Regions from separate parts of the Pseudomonas sp. B22129 genome, predicted to be linked through region 3. Evidence: riboswitches for the same ligand, from Rfam matches in the RefSeq annotation. Region 3 holds a riboswitch; each other region holds the start of a gene.

Region 1 (5,330 bases), 2.2 Mb from region 3:
TGCCGATCAAGCTGGCTGACCTCAAGTCGCGCCTGACGCTGGCGCTGATCTTCCAGATGCGGCCCTTGTCTGATGAAGACAAATTACGCGCCCTTCAACTGCGCGCGTCCCGTCGCGGCCTGCACCTGACCGACGAGGTGGGGCACTTCATCCTCACCCGTGGCACTCGCAGCATGAGCGCCTTGTTCGATTTGCTTGAACAGCTCGACCAGGCCTCTCTGCAGGCTCAGCGCAAGCTCACCATCCCCTTCCTCAAAGAAACCCTCGGCTGGTAGCCAGCCCAGTCATTTCAAGGCTTTCGGCAAATTCCAGGCGCCAGAAAACCTGCGTTTGGGCCGGTGTAGCCACGCAAAAGGCATGAAATGGGTGTTAAGGGCTTAGATGTCATAGTCCAAACAAGAAGTCACATAGATCACGATTGAATTTGCAAATCGATGTGATAGTGGGCATAGTCTCGACTTCTTTACATATCAGCCACGGTCGTGCCCATGCTAAATCGCTTCGCACCCCTCGTGCCACTCGCACTCGTAACCCTGTTGTTTGGTTGCGCCTCCCACCCTCAACAGGTGGTCGAGCAGCAAAAAAGCCAACAACAGTCCCAGGCAAAATTCGTTGCATCGCAATCTTCCACTGTTTATCAGGAAGAGATCGCAACTGAAAAAGAACTGGCCGACTTCGCCAGTAACAAGCCTTACCAGCTCCCGGTTCTGGCCGACAGCATCCTTGAACGCGGCATGTCCCTGATCGGTACCCGTTACCGTTTCGGTGGTACCTCTGAAGCCGGTTTTGACTGCAGCGGCTTCATCGGCTACCTGTTTCGTGAAGAAGCCGGCATGAACTTGCCGCGCTCGACCCGCGAAATGATCAACGTGGATGCACCGTTGGTCGCACGCAACAACCTCAAGCCCGGCGATCTGCTTTTCTTTAGTACGGCCGGCCGTGGTCGTGTCAGCCACGCCGGTATCTACTTGGGTGATAACCAGTTTATTCACTCCAGCAGCCGCCGCAGTGGCGGTGTTCGAGTCGATAACCTGGGTGACAGCTACTGGAGCAAAACCTTCATCGAAGCCAAGCGCGCACTCGCCATGGCCCCGACTACGGTTACCGCCAGCAAGTAAAGTTAAAGTGATACTTGAAGTTTGACGTGTAAGCGCTAGAATCCCTGGATATTGTTGGAATCCGTTCGCGCGAGCTTTGCTTGCGCGTTCTGGTTTTCAGCGTTCGGCAGCGAAAGCCGCATCCAGACCAGGATTGTTCTGCACATGTCGACCTCGGCCCGCCTTATTCTTCTCGTTTGCGCCGCGCTTCTCAGCGCCTGCGCAAGCCGTCCACCGCCGCCGGCTCCCGTAGCCGTGAAGCCCAAGCCGGTGTTCAACTATTCCACCCAAAGTTTCTCGCCTGCTGCCGAAGACGTGCTCTTTCGCGCGCTGGGGCTGGTCGGCACGCCTTACCGATGGGGCGGCAACACGCCGGACTCCGGGTTTGATTGCAGCGGCCTGATCGGCTTTGTGTTTCGCGATGCCGCCGGAATTTCCCTGCCACGTACCACCCGTGAGCTGATCGTGATGCGCGCACAGGATGTCAGTGAGCAGAACCTGCAGACAGGTGACTTGCTGTTCTTCGCCACTGGTGGCGGTTCGCAGGTGAGCCACGCCGGGATCTACGTCGGCGAAGGCCGCTTTGTGCATGCGCCGCAAACCGGCGGTACCGTGAAGCTGGACACCTTGTCCAAGGCCTATTGGCAGAATGCCTACCTGAGTGCCAAGCGGGTGTTGCCGGCTGAGCATCTGGCGCGCAATCCATAAGGCTAATGAAGATCCCAATGTGGGAGCGGGCTTGCTCGCGAAGGCGGAGCGTCAGTCAACGGAGGTATCGACTGATCCACCGCTTTCGCGAGCAAGCCCGCTCCCACATTGGTTTTGTGGTGTTCTCGAAACAGGTTACTTAACCGCCGACACCCGCCACACCTTGTTCCCTACATCATCGGCCACCAGCAAGTCCCCCTGCTGATCAATCACCACGCCTACCGGCCGGCCCATGGCTCTCTCGTCCTTGTCGAGGAACCCGGTCAGCACATCCATCGGCTGCCCTTTAGGCTGGCCGCCCTCAAACGGCACGAAGATCACCTTGTAGCCACTGTGCGGTTTGCGGTTCCACGAGCCATGCTGGCCGATAAACGCGCCATGGCTGAACTGCGCCGGGAGTGTGTTGCCCTCGGCGAAGGTCAGGCCCAGCGAGGCGGTGTGCGGGCCCACGGCATAGTCCGGTGCGATCGCCTTGGCGACCAGATCGAGGTTCTGCGGTGAGACGCGCACATCCACATGCTGTCCGTAATAACTGAACGGCCAGCCATAAAACGCACCATCCTTGACCGAGGTAATGTAGTCCGGCACCAGGTCGCTGCCGATCTCGTCGCGCTCATTCACCGCTGTCCACAGTTTGCCGCTTTGCGGCTCCCACGCCATACCGTTGGGGTTGCGCAGGCCTGAAGCAAAAATACGGTGCTGGCCCGTAGCGCGGTCCACTTCCCAAATCGCCGCCCGACCTTCTTCCGCCGCCAAGCCATTTTCGCCAACGTTGCTGTTGGAGCCGACACTCACATACAGCTTGCTACCGTCCTTGCTGGCCACCACATTCTTGGTCCAGTGGTGGTTGATGCTGCCGCCCGGCAGGTCGACGACCGTGGTCCCCGCTGCCTTGATTGCGGTTTCGCCGGGCGTATAGGGGAAGCGCAGCAGCTTGTCCGAGTCGGCCACGTACAGATCATTGCCGACCAGGGTCATGCCGAAGGGCGAGTTCAGGTTTTGCAGGAACACCGTGCGCGTCTCGGCGACGCCATCGTGGTCGGCATCGCGCAGCAGCGTGATGCGGTTCGGGCTCGGCACGCCCGCCCCGGCGCGGCCCATGACTTTCTCCATCACCCAGCCGCGAATGCCCTTGGCGTCATCCGGTTTGGGCGGCGCGTTGGTTTCGGCCACCAGCACATCGCCATTGGGTAGCACATACAGCCAGCGCGGGTGGTCCAGCCCTTCGGCGAATGCGGCCACCTGAGTGCCCGCCGCCGGGGTCGGCTTCGCGCCGTCCGGCCAGCCGATCGCCGGTGCGATATTTACGGTGGGGATCAAGGTTTTGTTCGGTTCCGGCAGCTTGGGCGAAGGCCCGGTGCCGTCGGATACCTGCAGGGTAGAGCTTTCTCCGCAGGCGGCGAGGGTGCCTGCGACCATGATCAGTAAGGCAAGTCTTGTTTTATGCATGGTTTTCTCCTGAATACCTGTAAGGGTAGAGGAGTACGGCCGTGCGATGGTTCAAGTGCAAGGCCAGCTTTAATTGACGCTCCACCCCCAACCCACTAACCTTCGCGGCTTGTTCCAGGTGCTCCGTGGCCCGAGGGTCGACAGAGTGAAACAGGGAAGCCGGTGAGTGAGCGCACTTGTACACAGTGCTGCCGCAATTCCGGCGCTGCCCCCGCAACGGTAAATGAGTGAAAACGGTGCTTTTTGCCACTGTATCGCGCGCGATATGGGAAGGCGCATCGTCGGTCGCCTTCGCGCAGGAGCGCGCCACTCATGAGTCCGGAGACCGGCCTGGGTCATCCAACAGCATCACGGTGGGCGATGCTTGGCTGTCTGTTTTGTCTTTTTCCTGCCCGCCGTTTTTTTGTCCAGCCCCAACGGAGCGCTGCCATGACTGATTCCCCCGACCGCGACGAACGCCACCTGGCGCGCATGCTGCGTAAAAAAGCCGTGATCGACGAGCGCATCGCCAATTCCCCCAACGAGTGCGGATTGCTGCTGGTGCTGACGGGCAACGGCAAAGGCAAGAGCAGCTCGGCGTTTGGCATGCTCGCCCGTGCCATGGGGCACGGCATGCAGTGCGGCGTGGTGCAATTCATCAAGGGGCGCAACAGCACAGGCGAAGAGCTGTTTTTCCGCCGCTTCCCCGAACAGGTACGTTTTCACGTGATGGGCGAAGGCTTCACCTGGGAAACCCAGGACCGCCAGCGCGACATCGCCGCTGCCGAAGCCGCCTGGGCGGTTTCCCGCGAACTGCTGCAAGACCCGGCAATCGGCCTGGTCGTGCTGGATGAATTGAACATCGCCCTCAAGCACGGCTATCTCGACCTCGATCAGGTACTGAGCGACCTGCAAGCCCGCCCGCCGATGCAGCACGTGGTGGTCACCGGCCGTGGCGCCAAGCCCGAGCTGATCGAAATGGGCGACACTGTCACCGAAATGGGCATGCTCAAGCACGCGTTCCAGGCCGGTATCAAGGCACAGAAGGGCGTCGAACTTTGAATCAGCCCCGTCATTGCCCGGCCGTACTGATCGCCGCACCGGCGTCCGGCCAGGGCAAAACCACCGTCACCGCCGCGCTCGCCCGTTTGCACCGCAACCTGGGGCGCAAGGTGCGTGTGTTCAAATGCGGGCCGGATTTTCTCGACCCGATGATCCACGAGCGCGCCAGCGGAGCGCCGGTGTATCAATTGGACATGTGGATGGTGGGCGAGCAGGAAAGTCGTCGCCTGCTGTGGGAAGCGGCGGGCGAGGCGGACCTGATTCTGATCGAAGGCGTGATGGGCCTGTTCGACGGTACCCCGTCCAGCGCAGACCTCGCGCGGCATTTCGGCGTGCCGGTGCTGGGTGTTATTGACGGCACCGCCATGGCTCAGACATTCGGCGCGCTGGCCTTGGGCCTTGCGCGCTATCAGCCGGACCTGCCATTTGCCGGTGTGCTGGCCAACCGCGTCGGCACCCTGCGTCATGCGCAACTGTTGGAAGGCAGCCTCACCGAAGGCCTGCGCTGGTACGGCGCGCTGTCCCGTGAAACCGGCATCGAACTGCCCAGCCGCCATCTCGGCCTGGTGCAAGCCAGTGAACTGAATGACCTCGATGCGCGTCTGGACGCCGCCGCCCAAGCCTTGGGCAGCAGTTGTGAAGCCGCCTTGCCGCCGCCGGTGACGTTTGCCGCGCCAAACGTGATCGAGGCTGAACCCTTGCTCAAAGGCGTGCGCATCGCGGTGGCACGCGACGAAGCCTTCGCCTTCACCTATGGCGCCAGCCTCGACCTTTTAAGGGCGATGGGCGCCGAGTTGCATTTCTTCTCGCCCATCCATGACCGCGAATTGACTGACGCCGACAGCCTGTATTTGCCCGGTGGTTATCCGGAACTGCACCACAAGGCGCTGTCGCACAACACGCCGATGCTTGACGCCATCCGCGCCCACCACGCGGCCGGTAAACCTCTGCTCGCCGAATGTGGCGGCATGCTCTATCTGCTGGATTCGCTCACCGATGTCGACGGCACCCGTGCCGAGCTGGTGGGGTTGCTGC
Region 2 (5,330 bases), 190 kb from region 3:
GCTTGCCGACGTGGATCACACCGTGGGCGCCGTAGGTGTGGCGCAGCCAGAAATAGAACGCCAGATAGCCATGGGGCGGCACCAGGTCGGGGTCGTGATACACCGCGCTGGCGTCCACCTGATAACCCCGCGCCGGCTGGATGCCGACAAAGGTCAGGCCCAGGCGCAAGCCGGCGACCATCATGCGGCCATCGCGGTACATCGGGTCGCTCTGCGGTGTGCCCCAACGCGCCAGCACGGCCTGACGGTTGGGTTCGGGCAAGCGATTGAACATCGCCTCGTAGTCGTCCAGGGCCAGGCTTTGGTGGCACGGGCGCTGGTCGAGGCTGTCCAGGTCATTGGTCACGCCACCGAGCAAATCGTGGATCAGCGCAGTACCGCTGGCCGGCAATTCACTCGGCACCGGATAACCTTCGGCCTGCAGGGCACGCAGGATATTCAGCGCCGCCGCCGGCGTATCCAGGCCCACGCCGTTGCCGATACGGCCGTCACGGGTCGGGTAATTGGCGAGGATGAGCGCAATTCGCTTGTCGGCATTCGGCACCCGTGCCAACTCGACCCAACGCCGCGCCAGTTCGGCGACAAAATCCATGCGCTCGGGCGCGGCGCGGTAGCAGACCACGTCTGACTGGCTGCGCTCGCTGCGCCAGGCCAAGTCCTTGAAACTGATCGGGCGGCTGATGATGCGCCCGTCCAGCTCCGGCAGCGCGATATGCATGGCGAGGTCGCGCGGGCCAAGGCCTTGTTCGCTGGCCTGCCAGCCGGGCTCGTTGTCTTGGGCACAAATCGCCTGGATCACCGCAATATTGCGACGAAACGGCCGCAGGTGCGGCGCTTCAGGGCTCGATTGGGCGAAGCCGGTGGTATTCAGAATCACCGCGGCCTGCACGTCATCCAGCCAATCCTCGACCACCGCCAGGCAACCGGGCTCCTTCAAACTGGCCACCGCAATCGGCAGCGGGTTAAGGCCTGCTGCCTGCAAGCGCTGGCAGAACACGTCGATAAAACCCGTATTGGCCGCCTGCAAATGCGACCGGTAGAACAGCACCGCCGCGACAGGAAGCCCCGGGGTCCAGTCCGCCTGCCAATCATTCAGGCGAGCATTGCCGTTGTGCGGGTGATAAATCGCCGTGCGCGGCAGGGTTTGCGGCTCAGCCCAGGCGTAATCGCGGCCTAAAAAACCGCTGGCCAGGCAGCGATAGAACGCCAGGGCATTGCCCATCCCGCCCTGACGCAAGAAATGCCACAGACGGTCGCGCACCTCCACGCCCACGGTGCTCAGGCTGCTGAGTTCCGGGTCCGGGCGATCATCCCCCGGCACCAGAATCAACTGCACGCCGCGTTCCGCCAACTCCACCAAACGCTCGATGCCGTAACGCCAATAACCAATGCCGCCATGCAGCGAAATCAGAATGACCTTGGCGTGGCGCAACACCTCATCGACATACAGGTCGACCGAGGCATGGTTCTGCACCTGCATCGGGTTGGCCAAACGAAAGCTGGGGTAGTCGTCGGGCAACTGCCGGGCGGCTTCGGCCAGCAGTGCCAGGCTGGAATCACCGCTGCACAGGATCACCAACTCGGCAGGGGTTTGGCCAAGGTCGGCAATATTATCGTCCGAGACGAAACCACCGGGCTGAGTCCTGAGCAGGTGCATGGGTTAAACGCTGAGGGCAGCGCGCAGTTGCGCTTCGAGGCCTGCTGCGTCCAGCGCCTGGCCGATCAGCACCAGGCGCGTGATGCGCGCTTCGTCAGCGCCCCAGGCACGGTCGAAGTGCTTGTCGAAACGCGTGCCCACGCCCTGGATCAGCAAGCGCATCGGCTTGTTCGGGATCGCCGCGAAGCCTTTGACCCGCAGGATGCCGTGCTGCACCACCAACTGAGTCAGGGCGTCGAGCAACAGGGCTTCATCCGCTTGCGGCAAGTCGATGGAAATCGAATCAAAAGCATCGTGATCGTGATCATCCTCACCCTCGTGGTGATGATCGTGATGGCTATGGCGGCCGTCGATGTGTTCTTCGGAACCGGCGCCCAGGCCGATCAGCACGTCCAGCGGCAGGCGACCGCTGCTGGCTTCGATGACTTTCACCGCTGGCGGCAGCTCTTCGGCGACTTCCAGGCGCACGCGGGCCAGGTCTTCGGGGCTGATCAGATCGGATTTATTGAGGATGACCAGGTCGGCGCTGGCCAGTTGGTCGGCAAACAGCTCGTGCAGCGGCGATTCATGGTCCAGGTTCGGGTCGAGTTTGCGCTGGGCGTCAACCTGGTCCGGGAATGCGGCAAAGGTGCCGGCAGCCACAGCGGGGCTGTCGACCACGGTGATCACCGCATCGACCGTGCAGGCGCTGCGGATTTCCGGCCACTGAAAGGCTTGTACCAACGGTTTTGGCAGGGCCAGGCCCGAGGTTTCGATCAGGATATGGTCGAGGTCACCGCGACGGGCCACCAGTTCGCGCATCACCGGGAAGAACTCTTCCTGCACGGTGCAGCACAGGCAGCCGTTGGCCAACTCGTACACGCGGCCATTGGCTTCTTCTTCGGTGCAGCCGATGGAGCACTGCTTGAGGATTTCGCCATCAATGCCCAACTCGCCGAACTCGTTGACGATCACCGCAATGCGACGGCCCTGGGCGTTGTCGAGCATATGGCGCAGCAAGGTGGTTTTGCCCGAACCGAGAAAGCCGGTAACGATGGTGACGGGGAGTTTGGCCAGTGTTTTCATCGGATGCCCTTTGGGGCGGGCATACGGGACGACAAGCCCTGCAGCGGTGCGCAGAGGCTGATTTCGTCACCGGATCACCCCGCCCGGTTGAAGTGGAAAATCGGTTGCGAGGCAGGTCTCCTGGCTTGGGGCTTGCAGGTCTTGCGACCGGCGCTGATTGCGCCTTCCCGCCGATTTGGCAGTGGCGTGGCAGTCAGATGAACCCTTTACAGTTGCGGGGGCAGCCGCGGCTTGGACCGCGTTCCCTTCTTAGCTTCGGCCTGGGCCGAAGAACCTCGAGGGCACAAGGCTACGCAGTGCTTGGGGGATGGTCAATGATGGGGTTGGTGTGTATATCCGTTATCTGGGTAACGGATATGTACCCAGATCCGAATTGACTCCCCTCCCACCCCCATGCTCTCCTACACACCTTGTTTCGGGTGCCCTGCAAAGGGTGAAACGGGAAACCGGTGCGTTATAGCGATATGACCAGTCCGGTGCTGCCCCCGCAACGGTAAGCGAGCGAAGTATCACAGCCACTGTGCGAATGCATGGGAAGGCGATGCTTTCAGGACTCTTTCCAAGAGCCCCCTCGCAAGCCCGGAGACCGGCCCGAAAAATCAGATAACAAACCCGCGGTGGGCGGGCGCTGTTCGAACCCTGCGTGCCCGGCTCGCGGGGTTTTCATGCGCCTGCGCCACCCTGAAACCCCGAAGGGACGCGCCATGTCGATCATCAGCAGCACCTCGCACACCGCCAGCAGCACCGCCACCCTGAGCCAACGCCTGACCGCCGCCATCGGTGCGTCGATCCTCGGCGCGTGCCTGGTGTATTTCGCCGGTTTCTCGCACATCGAAGCGGTGCACAACGCCGCCCACGATACCCGCCACAGCGCCGCGTTCCCGTGCCACTGAGACCTGCCGACATGATCAAGCGTATCGCCCAAACCGCAGGGTTCACCGGCCTGTTGGCCGCCCTGCTGCTGACCCTGCTGCAGAGCTTCTGGGTTGCCCCGCTGATTTTGCAGGCGGAAACCTTTGAAAACGCCTCGCCCGCTGTCGAAGTCGCTCATGAACACGCCGAAGGTGCGGCTGCGCACACTCACGATGCCGAAGCCTGGGAGCCGGAAGATGGCTGGCAGCGCGTGCTGTCCACCACCGGCGGTAATTTGGTGGTGGCCGTGGGGTTTGCGCTGATGTTGGCCGGCCTCTACACGCTGCGCGCGCCGACCCGCACCGCTCAGGGCTTGCTGTGGGGCCTGGCCGGTTACGCAACGTTCGTACTCGCGCCAACCCTGGGCCTGCCGCCGGAGTTGCCGGGCACCGCCGCCGCTGACTTGGCGCAACGTCAGATCTGGTGGATCGGCACCGCCGCATCGACTGCAGCCGGCATCGCGCTGCTGGTATTCGGTCGCAACTGGCTGCTGAAAATGTTGGGCGTGGCGATTCTGGTCGTGCCCCATGTGATCGGCGCGCCGCAGCCGGACGTGCATTCGATGCTGGCGCCGGAGGCTCTGGAAGCGCAGTTCAAAATCGCCTCGCAACTGACCAACGTGGCGTTCTGGCTGGCCCTGGGCCTGATCAGCGCCTGGCTGTTTCGCCGTAACCGCGATGGCCAATACTCGGCATGATCTTGGTCGTCGGCCTGGGTTGCCAACAGGGCTGTGACGTTCACACCCTGCTGGCGCTGTTTGACGCCGCCCTCGCCGAGGGCGGCGTCAAATGTAAAGACATCACCGCCCTGGCCAGTATTGATCGCAAAAAGGATGAGCCGGGGCTACTTGCCCTGGCCCAACGGCTGAACCTGCCCTTTGAATGTTTCAGCGCCGAGCAACTCGCTCCCTACGAAGCTCGCCTGAGCCATAAATCCGACGTAGCTTTCGCCCACACCGGCTGCTACGGCATCGCCGAAAGCGCTGCACTGGCCCTGGCCGAACACCTCTGCAACGGCCCTTCCCGCCTGCTGATCACCCGCAAAAAAACCGCCCAGGCCACCTTTGCATTGGCGTGCGCCGGCTAAACCCCGATAATCAGCGCGCTCGATCATGAGCCACTTTCATGCTCGCCCGTTTTTTCGACAGGAATTCCCATGACCGTCTACTTCATCGGCGCCGGCCCCGGCGACCCGGAATTGATCACCGTCAAAGGCCAGCGGCTGATCCGTAGTTGCCCGGTGATCATCTATGCCGGCTCGCTGGTACCGGCAGCGGTATTGGAAGGCCATCAGGCGCAACACGTGGTCAACAGCGCCGAACTGCACTTGGAGCAGATCATCGACCTGATCAAGGCCGCCCACGCCAAGGGCCAGGATGTGGCGCGCGTGCATTCGGGTGACCCGAGCCTGTATGGGGCGATTGGCGAGCAAATCCGCCATCTGCGCGAGCTGGGCATTCCCTTCCAGATCATCCCCGGCGTCACGGCAGTAGCGGCCTGCGCCGCACTGTTGGAAACCGAACTGACCCTGCCGGATATCGCCCAAAGTGTGATCCTGACCCGTTATGCGGATAAAACCAGCATGCCGCCCGGCGAGGATTTCGACAGCCTGGCGCGCCACGGCACCACCATGGCAATTCATTTGGGGGTCAACCATTTGGAGAAGATTGTTACCGAGTTGCTGCCGCACTATGGCG
Region 3 (5,330 bases):
CCGACACCCTGCCCTCCGGCAAGACGGAGGATGGCACCGCCAATACCCAAGGCACCCTATACGCCAACGCGACCACGAAAAGTGTGGTGATCGTCGCCGAAACCGAGCGCAACGACGGGGCAAGCATCAAAGACAACGACCCGCAATTCCTCGATGGCGCCGTGACCGATTTCGTCAAGGACCAGAGCGCCGCGCTCCCGGACTTCAAGAAACAAGGCGAGAAAAAACTGACCTTCAAAGGCCTCGGTTTGCGCCAAGTGGACAGCACGGCCACACAGGGCGGTGGCAAGACCTTGAACTCGACCTTTCTGGGCGGCTCGGGCAACCACCTGCTGGTGATCCAGGCGATTTCCCGCGCGGATGATGTGAAGGGGCATGCCGAATTGGTGAAGCAGATCACCGGCGGTAAGTAACCTGATCGCTCTAGCCACTTAGAACCCATGTGGGAGCTGGCTTGCCTGCGATAGCGATTTACCAGTCAACCCTGCGGTGGCTGATACACCGCTATCGCAGGCAAGCCAGCTCCCACATTTTTTTGACCGTGTTTACTTCAGGCTCTTTTCCAGCCAGGCCTTGAGGTCCTGTATTTCCGCCTCACTCACGGTATGTGGCATGCCCACATACCCATGAAACTCCGGCTTCAACCCCAGCCCCGTCAACACTTCATTCGCCCGGGTTGCCGACACATACGGCAGCGCCTGATCCAGCGTGCCGTGGCCTATAAAGATCGCCAGCTTGTCCAGCGCCGCCTCCGGCTTGAGCTCGGCCTTGAGCACCGGCAACACGCTGCCACTCAACGCCGCAATCCCGCGTACCGACTCCGGCTGACGCAGCCCGACTTCGTAAGCCATGATCGCGCCCTGGCTGAACCCCACCAGAAATACCCGATCGCGTTGAGTGTGGTACTTGGCAGTGGCCTGGGTCACGAAGGCTTCGATCAGTTTGGCGCTGCGTTGCAGGTCAGCGGTTTCGCCGTCGTAATCGCCATCGCCGGGCTTCCTGGCGAACCAGCGATACCCGTTCGAATCCACCGGCATCGGCGCGCGGGCCGACAGGTAAGTCCAGGTCGACGGCAGTTCGTCCTTGATGCCAAACAGGTCTTCCTCGTTACTGCCAAAGCCGTGCAGGAAAATCACCAGCGGCTGGTTACGCGCCTCACTCTGGGTCTGTTCCAGGTACGTCAGCGGCAAGTCCGTGTGCAAGCTGGAATCGGCATGGACGGCACCGGCTGACAACGCCAGCGCCAGGGCAAGCAGTTTGAGCATGGAAAGCGACCTCAAGGTTTGCGCAACAGGTAAGTGTCCATAATCCAGCCATTTTCCAGGCGTGCCGCCTTGCGCACCCGTTGGATTTCGTCAGCCACTTGCGCCACTTTGCCGCTGATCAGGATTTCATCCGGCGTGCCCAGGTAGGCGCCCCAGTAGATGTCCAGGTCTTGATCGGCCACGGTGCGGTAGGAATCTTCGGCGTCGAGCATCACCACCAGCGTGTCGGCATCACTCGCCTGCCCTGCGGCCAGACGGCGCCCGGTGGTGATCTCGATGGAACGGCCGATGCGGTTCAGCGGCACCTTATGCTGCGCGGCCAGGGCCTGCACACTGGTGATGCCAGGGATCACTTCGAACTCAAACTCAGCGCGGCCGCTGGCAAGAATCGCCTGCAGGATACGAATCGTGCTGTCGTACAACGCCGGGTCGCCCCAGGCCAGGAAAGCGCCTACTTCGCCGTCGATCATTTCCTCGTTGATCATGCGCTCGAAGGTCTGCTGCTTGTCGCGGTTCAGATCCTGCACGGCGGTGGTGTAATCAATGTCACCGCGCACGCGCTCGGGGCAGTCAGCCTCGACGAAGCGGTAGCCGGGCTCGCTGATGTAGGTCTCGCAGATCTCGCGGCGCAGGTCGATCAGCTTGTCTTTACTCTGGCCCTTGTCCATCAGGAAAAACACGTCGGTGCGGTTCAGCGCCTTCACGGCCTGCATCGTGATGTAGTCAGGGTTACCGGCGCCAATGCCGATGATCAGGATGCGTTTCATGGGTTGCTCTCATTGCGGGGCGTGGATTTTGCCATGTTCGCGCGCTCAGGCGTGAGTTTCCAGGCGCAGGCGCCACAGGTTGTTGAAACGCAGTTCGGTGGCAGACAGCGGCTCGACGTCGATCCGGTAGAACATCGAGACAGGAAACTGCATGACGTACAGCATGGCGGCGCGGATCACGAAGGGATGGGTGACGGCGACCACATGGCCAGGCTGGGTTTCCAGCGCCTTCATCCATTGCCCGACACGAACACAGAGCTGATCCACCGATTCGCCACCATGGGGCGCACTGGCGCTGTCGGTCATCCAGGCCATCAGTGAATCGCTTTCCAGCTCACGGATGGCCTGACCTTTCCAGCCACCGAAATCGCCATCTCGCAGCGCCCCATCAATGTCTGCGTCATCACCGAACAAGCCTGCCGTCTGCCGGGTTCTGGCTTCGGGCGCGCACATCAGGCGCCGGTTCTTCTTGTAGCGACCCGCCAGGGACAAGGCCGCGCCCTGCCAGTCCATCAAGACGGATTCGTCATCAGGAAACCGCCCCTGTTTTTGAAGGGGCGTGAGGGCATGGCAAATCAGGGTCAAGCGGGTGGCCAGCATCACAATTCACTCTGTTTCGGCGCGCAGTCAGCGTAGACTCGCCAAGTTGTTTCAACATGTTACAACGAACATGAAACAGGAAGCCGGTTCAAACCCGGCGCGGTCGCGCCACTGTATTCGGCCTCACAGCCGTAAGCCAGACCCTGTTTCAGCCCTCTCGCTATCCATTTCGGGACGCGTCATCCCTGGAGGTTTTCATGGCTAACACCGCTGCAACAAACCCTGATGTCTATGTGCCGACCATCCCCCTGGGCGAAATCCTGCCCTGGGCGATCTTCGGCGGCCTGCTGTTGCTGCTGGCGATCTACTTCGTCGGCGCCGAGCAAGGCGCCACGGCCGTGTTCAAAGGCATGTATGTGCACGAGTTTGTGCACGACGGCCGCCACCTGCTGGGTTTCCCCTGCCATTAATTGATAAGAGAGACATGACATGACAGGGCATTTACTCGTACGCGGGATGCTGGTGGGCTTGCTCGCCGGCGTGTTGGCGTTTGGCTTCGCCAAGACCTTTGGTGAGCCGCAGATCGACAAGGCCATCGCCTTTGAAGACCAGATGGCACAGATGCACGGCGATGCGCCGGAAGAAGAACTGGTGAGCCGCGAGGTGCAAAGCACCTTTGGCCTGTTCACCGGCGTGGTGGTGTACAGCGTATCCCTGGGCGGCATCTTCGCCCTGGTGTTCGCCTACTCCCTGGGCCGCATCGGCAAGGTCGGCCCGCGCGGCCTGGCGGCGCTGCTGGCATTGGCGGCCTTCGTCACCCTCATCGTGGTCCCAGGCCTTAAATACCCGGCCAACCCGCCGTCGGTGGGTGACCCCGAGACCATCGCACAGCGCACCAAACTGTTTTTCCTGATGCTGCTGGTATCGGTGGCCGCCGCCGTGATCGCGATCAACGCCGCACGCAAGCTGATCGCCCGCCGTGGCCTCTGGGCCGGCGCCATCCTTGGCGTGGTGCTGTACCTCGTGATCGTGTCGGTGGCCGGCAGCCTGTTCCCGGTGATCAACGAAGTGCCCGAGCAATTCTCCGCCGTATTGCTGTGGAAATTCCGCGTGGCGTCCCTGGGTATCCAACTGGTGCTGTGGACCACCCTGGGCCTGGTATTCGGTGCTGTGGCCGAACGCAAATTGAGCCAGCCACAGGCAAGGTTCAACTCGTAATGCGTTAGATCCCCGGACGGGCCAGGTACCACACCTGATAGCCCGTCCCGGGATGTGCTGCGTCCAGCGCCGCTGCCGACAAGGTGATCCGTATCAAGCGCCAGGCCTGCACATCCAGCGCCAGGAATACCGCGAACGTGTCGCTGCTATCCGCCAGCTGTTGGTTGCGCACTTTCTCCTCGGCCAGGATCGCAGCCCGATCCGCACCCGGCTCCAGCGGCCATTCTTCCCGATACAAACTCAACGCGTTCTGCGCCGGGCCCCGTTGCACGTCCAGCGGCAGCCAGCTCTCGATGTGCGGGCGGCCAAAGCTGTCGAGCACCTTCTGAAAGCGTGCCCCCAGCAAAAAATCAGCGGCCTGCAACGGGTCGGCCCACAGGTACACCGACGAGTACAGGTTGCCCCCACGCTCCTGGCCGATAAACGCCTTGAACAGCAACCCTTCAGCGTGATCCCACAACGGCCCCAACTGTGCTGCGCGGCGGCGAATCACGCCCATGTCGTAATCGGCAGGCAGGCGGTGTGAATACTGTTTGGCAAACATGGCGAAACTCCCGTGCAAGATGAGATTGCAGCTTGCGCAGGGCCGATGATTTCAACAAGATATCATCCGATATAAGTGCAATAAGGAGTTGAAATGACTGATGCACTCAAACCCCTGGATATCGACACCGTACAGGCCTTCGTGCTGGTGGCTGACTTCACCAGTTTCACCCGCGCGGCCGAAGCCCTCGACACCTCGCAGGCCGCCATCAGCCTCAAGCTCAAACGCCTTGAAGAACGCCTCGGTTATCGCCTGCTGGAGCGCACCCCGCGCCATGTAAGGCTGTCGCCCCGGGGCGAGCAGTTCATCGTCGCCGCTCGCGCGTTGCTCAATGCCCATGAACGCGCCTTGGGTGACATGGGCACTCAAGCACCGAGGCGCTTGGTGATCGGCATCAGCGACCACGTGGCGGGGCCGGACTTGCCGTTGTGGCTCAGCCGATTGGCGGCGTATGACCCAATGGTGATTCTTGAAGTGCGCATCGCTTCCTCGCGCGACCTGGTCGCCGCCTTTGATCGCAACGAACTGGACGCGGTGATCGTGCGCAACGAGGGCGACCGCCAGGACGGTGACGTACTGGCGGTGGAGCGCTTCGGCTGGTTTGCCGCACCGACCTGGCAGCACAGCCCGGGCACTCCACTGCGTATGGCGACCATGGCGGCGCCTTGTGGGGTGCGGCATTTGGCAACGCGGGCGCTGGATGAGGCGAACGTGGATTGGACCGAGGTGTTTGTCGGTGGCGGCGTGATGGCCGTGGGCGCAGCGGTCAGCGCGGGGTTGGGGGTGGCCGCCCTCGCCCATCGGGTAGCGCCGGCGGGGGCTGTGGAGGTCGGCGAACAATTCGGATTGCCGGTTTTGCCGGTCAGTGAGGTGGTGCTGTATAGCCGGATCAGCGATGCGCGTTCGCGGGAAACGTTGCGGGCGTTGAGTGCTACGTTTCGCGGGGTGTTGCAGCGGTAGTGGTTTTTTTGGGGGGGGGTGTACATATCCGTTTTT
Region 4 (5,330 bases), 1.8 Mb from region 3:
ACAGCGCGCCACCCAATGCGCTGGCCGGCAGCAAGCGTGAATGCCCGGTACCGAGCAGCAGGCGCGCGGCGTGGGGAATCACCAATCCGACAAAGCCGATAGAGCCAACAATCGACACCATCACCGCCGTCACCAGCGCTGCGCAGCCCACCAATACCAGCTGTACGCGGCGCACCGGGATGCCCAGGGAGGCCGCCGAATCAGTGCCGAAAGTGAACGCATCCAGCGCGCGACGGTGCCACAGGCACACGGCCAAGCCTGCGACCGCCACCGGCACTGCCAGCCACACCGACGGCCAGCGCACGCCGCTGAGGTTGCCCAGCAGCCAGAACATGATGCCGCGCGCCTGTTCGGAACTGGCGGACTTGGTGATGAGGAACGCGGTGAGCGCGTTGAACAGCTGCGAACCGGCGATACCCGCGAGAATGATTTGCCCGGTGCCGCTGGCAGAACCGCTGGCCCGCGCCAGCAGAATAACCAAAGCAAATGCAGCCATCGCGCCCACAAACGCGCCCGCCGACAACGAAATCAAACCGCCGCCGACGCCGATCAGCGCGACCAGAACAGCGCCGGTGGAAGCCCCGGCGCTGATGCCCAATAAGTACGGATCCGCCAACGGGTTGCGCAACAGCGACTGCAGGATCACCCCGCACGTCGCCAGCCCGGCCCCGCACGCGGCGGCCACCAGGGCGCGCGTCAGACGGTAGTTCCACACCACGCCTTCGTCGATGGGGTCGAGTACATAGCCGGCAGCCCAGAGTTTGTTGGCCAGCACTTGCAGCACCACCTGTGGCGAGATGGCGGTTTCGCCAATGGCCACGCCAGCCAGCACGGCCGCCAGCAGCAAGGCGAGGGCGAGCAGGGTGCGCATCATTTGGGCAGGTCGTATCCGTCGATGGCTGCGGCCAGTTGTTCCAGGCCATCGAACATGCGGATGCTGGCCTGCAACGCCAAGGCGTCGAGGATGATGATGCGGTTGTTTTTCACGGCGTCCATATTGCGTGTCACCGGGTCGCTGCGCAGGAAGGCGAGTTTCTTTTCATGGTCGTCGGCGGGGTAGCGGCGCCGGTCCATGCGCGCGATCACCAGGAAGGTCGGGTTGGCCTTGGCAATGGTTTCCCAGCCGACGGCGGGCCACTCCTCATCGGACTGCACCACGTTGGACAGGCCTAGGGTTTCCAGCATGAATTCGGGAATGCCCTTGTGGCCCGCCACATACGGGTCGCTGGCCATTTCGGAGCTGGAGAACCACACCAGCGCGCTGGCGTGCTTGAGGCCTTTGCCTTGTGCAGTGGCAACCGACTTGGCCAGGCGCGCCTTGAGCTCGTCGTTCAGCTGTTGGCCGCGGTCTTGTACGTCGAAAATTTCGGCGAGCTGGCTGATGCTTTTATAGATCGTCTCGATATGGAACGGCTCAAGACGGGTGCCATCGGCGCCCACCAGGTTGTCCTTGCCTTCGCAGTCGGAGGGCAGCAGGTAGGTGGGGATTTTCAGTTCGTGAAACTGCTCGCGGGTGCCAACCACACCTTGGGGGCCGACCACCCATTCCAGTTCGGCGGCCACCAGTTGCGGGCGTTTGGCGATCACGGCTTCGAAGCTCGGCTCGTTGTCGGCCAGGCGCTCGATCTTGTCGTTCTGCGCCTTGAACTGTGGCAACACGCTGTTGAACCACAACGAGGTGCCGACCACTTTATCGGCCACGCCCAGGGCGTAGAGCATTTCAGTGGCGGCCTGGCCGATGGTCACGCTGCGCGCCGGTGCCTGCTGGAAGGTGATCGTGCTGCCGCAGTTCTGCACGGTCAGCGGGTAATGGGTGGGTGCAGCCTGGGCCAGGGCGCAGAAGCCAACACCTGCGAGCAGGACGGTAACGCGTGGCAGCATGGGGCAATCTCCGTGAGAACCGTAGGTGAAGCGGGAGAGGTACGGTTCGGAAACACACCCTCAGAGGCTGCGGGTAAGGCAGGCGAGGACGTCCTTCCCGGACACCCCGCCGGTCAGTGATAACGCTGGGCCGGCAGGTCTCCTGACTGATGCGTCGTCGCCACGCTCCGGCCTTCCCGAGCGCAGCTCAGTGGCGTTTTGGAGCAGGCTCAGCACCTACAGTTGCGGGGGCAGTTTCGATTGACGTCGCGCGCGGCGTTTCGAATTCCCTATTAGTCCCGTTTGGGAACCGGCGCGGTATGGTAGTCGATTAGGATCAGTGAGGGGAGTTTCTTAAAGATGGCTCAGTGATATCATCTGCCGCGTTCATGCCCCTTGCTCATGGAGAGCCTATGCACTTTCGCCGTGTTGTCGCGTTGACTCATTTGTCTGCCGTATTGCTGCTTTCGGGCTGTGCCCAATCGGTTGCGCCGCCTGCGGCGGTTGCCCCTGTACAGCTTGAAGCCCTGGGCCAGCCACTGCCCTCAAGCCCTGCGCGCGCGGGGTGGATCGACCAGATTATCAAGCAGGATCCGGTAGTGGTTTCATCGCTCAAACCGGTGTTGAAACCGGCGGTGGATAACGATGAGCGCATCGCCCGGCTGCGTAAACAGGATGGCGGCGTGTTGCCGGAGGGCTACTGGGCGCTCTACAAACAAAATCTGGAAGCCATGCAGTACGACTTGAATCACCAGCACGATGCAGCGCGCGAGCAATACACGCAGGTTTACCGGGATGAATTGGGCCGTTTGAGTGATTCGACGCTGCAGGCCATGGCCACCACACCGCAGGCGGTGGATGCCGGTACCCGGCGCCAGCTGAGTGCGCGGATGAGCGACCGCATGGTGAACTACATGACCACCAGCGAGCAGGCATTCAAAGGCGCCACGGATGCGCACCTTAACCGCATGGCCTTGATGGACCGACAGTACAACGTGTGTGCGCGCAAGCCCGATTGCTGGGATGCGCCCGTCAAAAAGTGAAGTGCCCGTTTGACCCCGTGGCGAGAGAGCAGGCTCCCTCGCCACGGGAGCAGGTTTGACGTTATTTGCGATCCAGCCACACCGTCTGCGCATTGCAGAATTCCCGCACGCCGAAGTGCGACAATTCCCGCCCAAAGCCACTCTTCTTCACACCACCGAATGCCACCCGAGGGTCCGACACGCTGAACGCGTTGACGAAGATCCCGCCGGTTTCCAGTTGGTTTGCAATATCACGCGCCTTCGCAGAATCCGTGGTGAAGATGCTCGCGGTCAGGCCGAACTCGCTGTCGTTGGCCAAGGCCACAGCATGGTCGGCGTCACGGGCGGTGATGATCGACGCCACCGGGCCGAACAGTTCCTGTTTGAACGAGGTCATCTGGTCGGTCACGCCGGCCAGCACGGTCGGCTCGTAATAGTTGCCCGCGCCTGGCACTTTGTTGCCGCCCAGTAGCAAGATCGCGCCTTCTTCCAGGGTGGCCTGGACCTGGCCGTGCAGTTCGTCACGCAAGTCGAAGCGTGCCATCGGGCCGACGTAGGTGCTTGTCGACGTCGGGTCGCCCATCACCAGCGCGCGGCTGGCTTCGAGGAATTTAGCGGTGAAGGCTTCGGCCACGCCGGCTTCGATGATCAAGCGCTTGGCGGCGGCGCAGACTTGGCCACTGTTCTGGAAACGGCCGATCAGCGCGGCCTGCACGGCGGCGTCGAGGTCGGCGTCGTTGAGCACAATGAACGGATCGGAGCCGCCCAGTTCCAGCACGCATTTTTTCAGCGCGGCGCCGGCCTGAGAGCCGATGGCGATGCCGGCGCGCACGCTGCCGGTCAGGGTCACGGCGGCGATGCGTGGGTCGGCGATGGCTTTGGACACGCCGTCAGTGGTCACGTTGATCACTTCAAACACGCCTTCGGCAAAGCCTGCTTTGTGGAACGCTTGCTGGATCAGGTAGGCGCTGCCCATTACGTTCGGTGCGTGTTTGAGCACGTAGGTATTGCCGGCGAGCAGGGTTGGCACGGCGCCGCGCAGCACTTGCCACACCGGGAAGTTCCACGGCATGACGGCGAGGATCGGGCCCAGCGGGCGGTATTCGATGTGGGCGGTGCCGTTGTCCACCAGGGTCGGTTCCGGGGCGAGCATGGCTGGGCCGTGAGTGGCGTACCACTCGCTCAGTTGCGCACATTTTTCGATTTCGGCGCGGGCCTGGGCGATGGGTTTGCCCATTTCCAGGGTGATCATTTGCGCCATGTCTTCGGCTTGTTCACGCAGGGCGGCGGCCAGGGCCATCAGCAGTTCTGCGCGTTGGCTCACCGGTTGGCGGCGCCAGGTACGGAAGGCAGCGGTGGCGCGGTTGAGGGCGGCCTCCAGTTGCGAATCGGTTTCGTACGGGTAGCTGCCGACGGTTTCGCCATTAGCCGGGTTGATCGAGAGAGCGTGGGTAGTCGCGTTCATGGCACCGTCCTGCGCAGTGATTTAAGTTGCGTTCAGCGTACGGGGCTATCTCTTTTCTGGAAACTGAATAATATTAAGCAATACGTTCACGATTGGAGAATGATTTGGACTTGGTGCAGCTGGAAATTTTCAAGGCCGTTGCCGAGCAAGGCAGCATCAGCGCCGCCGCGCAGTTGATTCATCGGGTGCCGTCGAACCTGACCACCCGTATCAAACAATTGGAGCAGGACCTGGGCGTGGAATTGTTTATCCGCGAGAAAAGCCGCCTGCGGCTGTCACCGGCGGGGTGGAATTTCCTCGGCTATGCGCGGCGCATTCTTGATTTGGTGCAGGAAGCCCGCGCGACGGTGGCGGGGGAGGAGCCTCAGGGTGCCTTCGCTCTGGGCTCGTTGGAAAGCACGGCGGCGGTACGCATTCCGTCGCTGCTGGCGGCGTATAACCAGAAGCACGCCAAGGTCGAGCTGGACCTGAGCACCGGGCCGTCGGGCACGATGATCGAGGGCGTGCTGTCCGGGCGGCTGGCGGCGGCGTTTGTCGATGGGCCGGTGCTGCATGCCACGCTGGAAGGGGTGGCGGTGTTTGAGGAGGAAATGGTGGTGATCGCGCCGCTGCATCACGCGCCGATCACCCGGGGGCAGGACGTGAACGGGGAAAGCATCTATACCTTTCGTTCCAACTGCTCGTACCGCCATCACTTGGAGCGCTGGTTTTCACAAGATGGCGCGGTGCCGGGCAAGATTTTCGAGATTGAGTCCTACCACGGCATGCTTGCCTGCGTCAGCGCCGGCGCCGGGCTGGCGCTGATGCCACGCAGCATGCTGGAGAGCATGCCGGGGTATGCGGCGGTGAGTGTGTGGCCACTGACGGACAACTTCCGCATTCTGCATACCTGGCTGATCTGGCGGCGGGGCACGGTGTCGCAGAGTCTCAACAGCTTCGTAAAGCTGCTGGAGGAGCGCAATCTGGTCGCAACCTGAATCCAA

Evidence for each region. A riboswitch is a leader RNA that binds a small molecule or an ion and turns the genes downstream of it on or off. The one in region 3 is predicted to bind cobalamin.
Region 1: another riboswitch for cobalamin. It lies ahead of cobO (cob(I)yrinic acid a,c-diamide adenosyltransferase); the one in region 3 lies ahead of AB4P94_RS24595 (CbtB domain-containing protein).
Region 2: another riboswitch for cobalamin. It lies ahead of cobW (cobalamin biosynthesis protein CobW); the one in region 3 lies ahead of AB4P94_RS24595 (CbtB domain-containing protein).
Region 4: another riboswitch for cobalamin. It lies ahead of AB4P94_RS16720 (ABC transporter substrate-binding protein); the one in region 3 lies ahead of AB4P94_RS24595 (CbtB domain-containing protein).

What each region holds. Positions count from the first base shown of each region.
Region 1 is NZ_CP162592.1:3,252,348-3,257,677, forward strand. It holds gene hda (DnaA regulatory inactivator Hda) at 1-275, shown strand, start outside; gene AB4P94_RS14960 (C40 family peptidase) at 489-1,118, shown strand; gene AB4P94_RS14965 (C40 family peptidase) at 1,263-1,805, shown strand; gene AB4P94_RS14970 (PQQ-dependent sugar dehydrogenase) at 1,941-3,254, opposite strand; cobalamin riboswitch at 3,354-3,603, shown strand; gene cobO (cob(I)yrinic acid a,c-diamide adenosyltransferase) at 3,684-4,295, shown strand; gene AB4P94_RS14980 (cobyrinate a,c-diamide synthase) at 4,292-5,330, shown strand, end outside.
Region 2 is NZ_CP162592.1:5,216,755-5,222,084, forward strand. It holds gene cobN (cobaltochelatase subunit CobN) at 1-1,657, opposite strand, end outside; gene cobW (cobalamin biosynthesis protein CobW) at 1,661-2,722, opposite strand; cobalamin riboswitch at 2,815-3,015, opposite strand; cobalamin riboswitch at 3,123-3,332, shown strand; gene AB4P94_RS23910 (CbtB-domain containing protein) at 3,427-3,615, shown strand; gene AB4P94_RS23915 (CbtA family protein) at 3,627-4,331, shown strand; gene AB4P94_RS23920 (cobalamin biosynthesis protein) at 4,328-4,720, shown strand; gene cobM (precorrin-4 C(11)-methyltransferase) at 4,790-5,330, shown strand, end outside.
Region 3 is NZ_CP162592.1:5,406,021-5,411,350, forward strand. It holds gene AB4P94_RS24575 (hypothetical protein) at 1-413, shown strand, start outside; gene AB4P94_RS24580 (alpha/beta hydrolase) at 546-1,265, opposite strand; gene cobF (precorrin-6A synthase (deacetylating)) at 1,277-2,032, opposite strand; gene AB4P94_RS24590 (histidine phosphatase family protein) at 2,078-2,632, opposite strand; cobalamin riboswitch at 2,668-2,798, shown strand; gene AB4P94_RS24595 (CbtB domain-containing protein) at 2,830-3,042, shown strand; gene AB4P94_RS24600 (CbtA family protein) at 3,062-3,790, shown strand; gene AB4P94_RS24605 (DUF4865 family protein) at 3,795-4,334, opposite strand; gene AB4P94_RS24610 (LysR family transcriptional regulator) at 4,428-5,294, shown strand.
Region 4 is NZ_CP162592.1:3,615,366-3,620,695, forward strand. It holds gene AB4P94_RS16715 (FecCD family ABC transporter permease) at 1-874, opposite strand, end outside; gene AB4P94_RS16720 (ABC transporter substrate-binding protein) at 871-1,881, opposite strand; cobalamin riboswitch at 1,996-2,190, opposite strand; gene AB4P94_RS16725 (hypothetical protein) at 2,274-2,903, shown strand; gene AB4P94_RS16730 (aldehyde dehydrogenase family protein) at 2,965-4,347, opposite strand; gene AB4P94_RS16735 (LysR family transcriptional regulator) at 4,452-5,324, shown strand.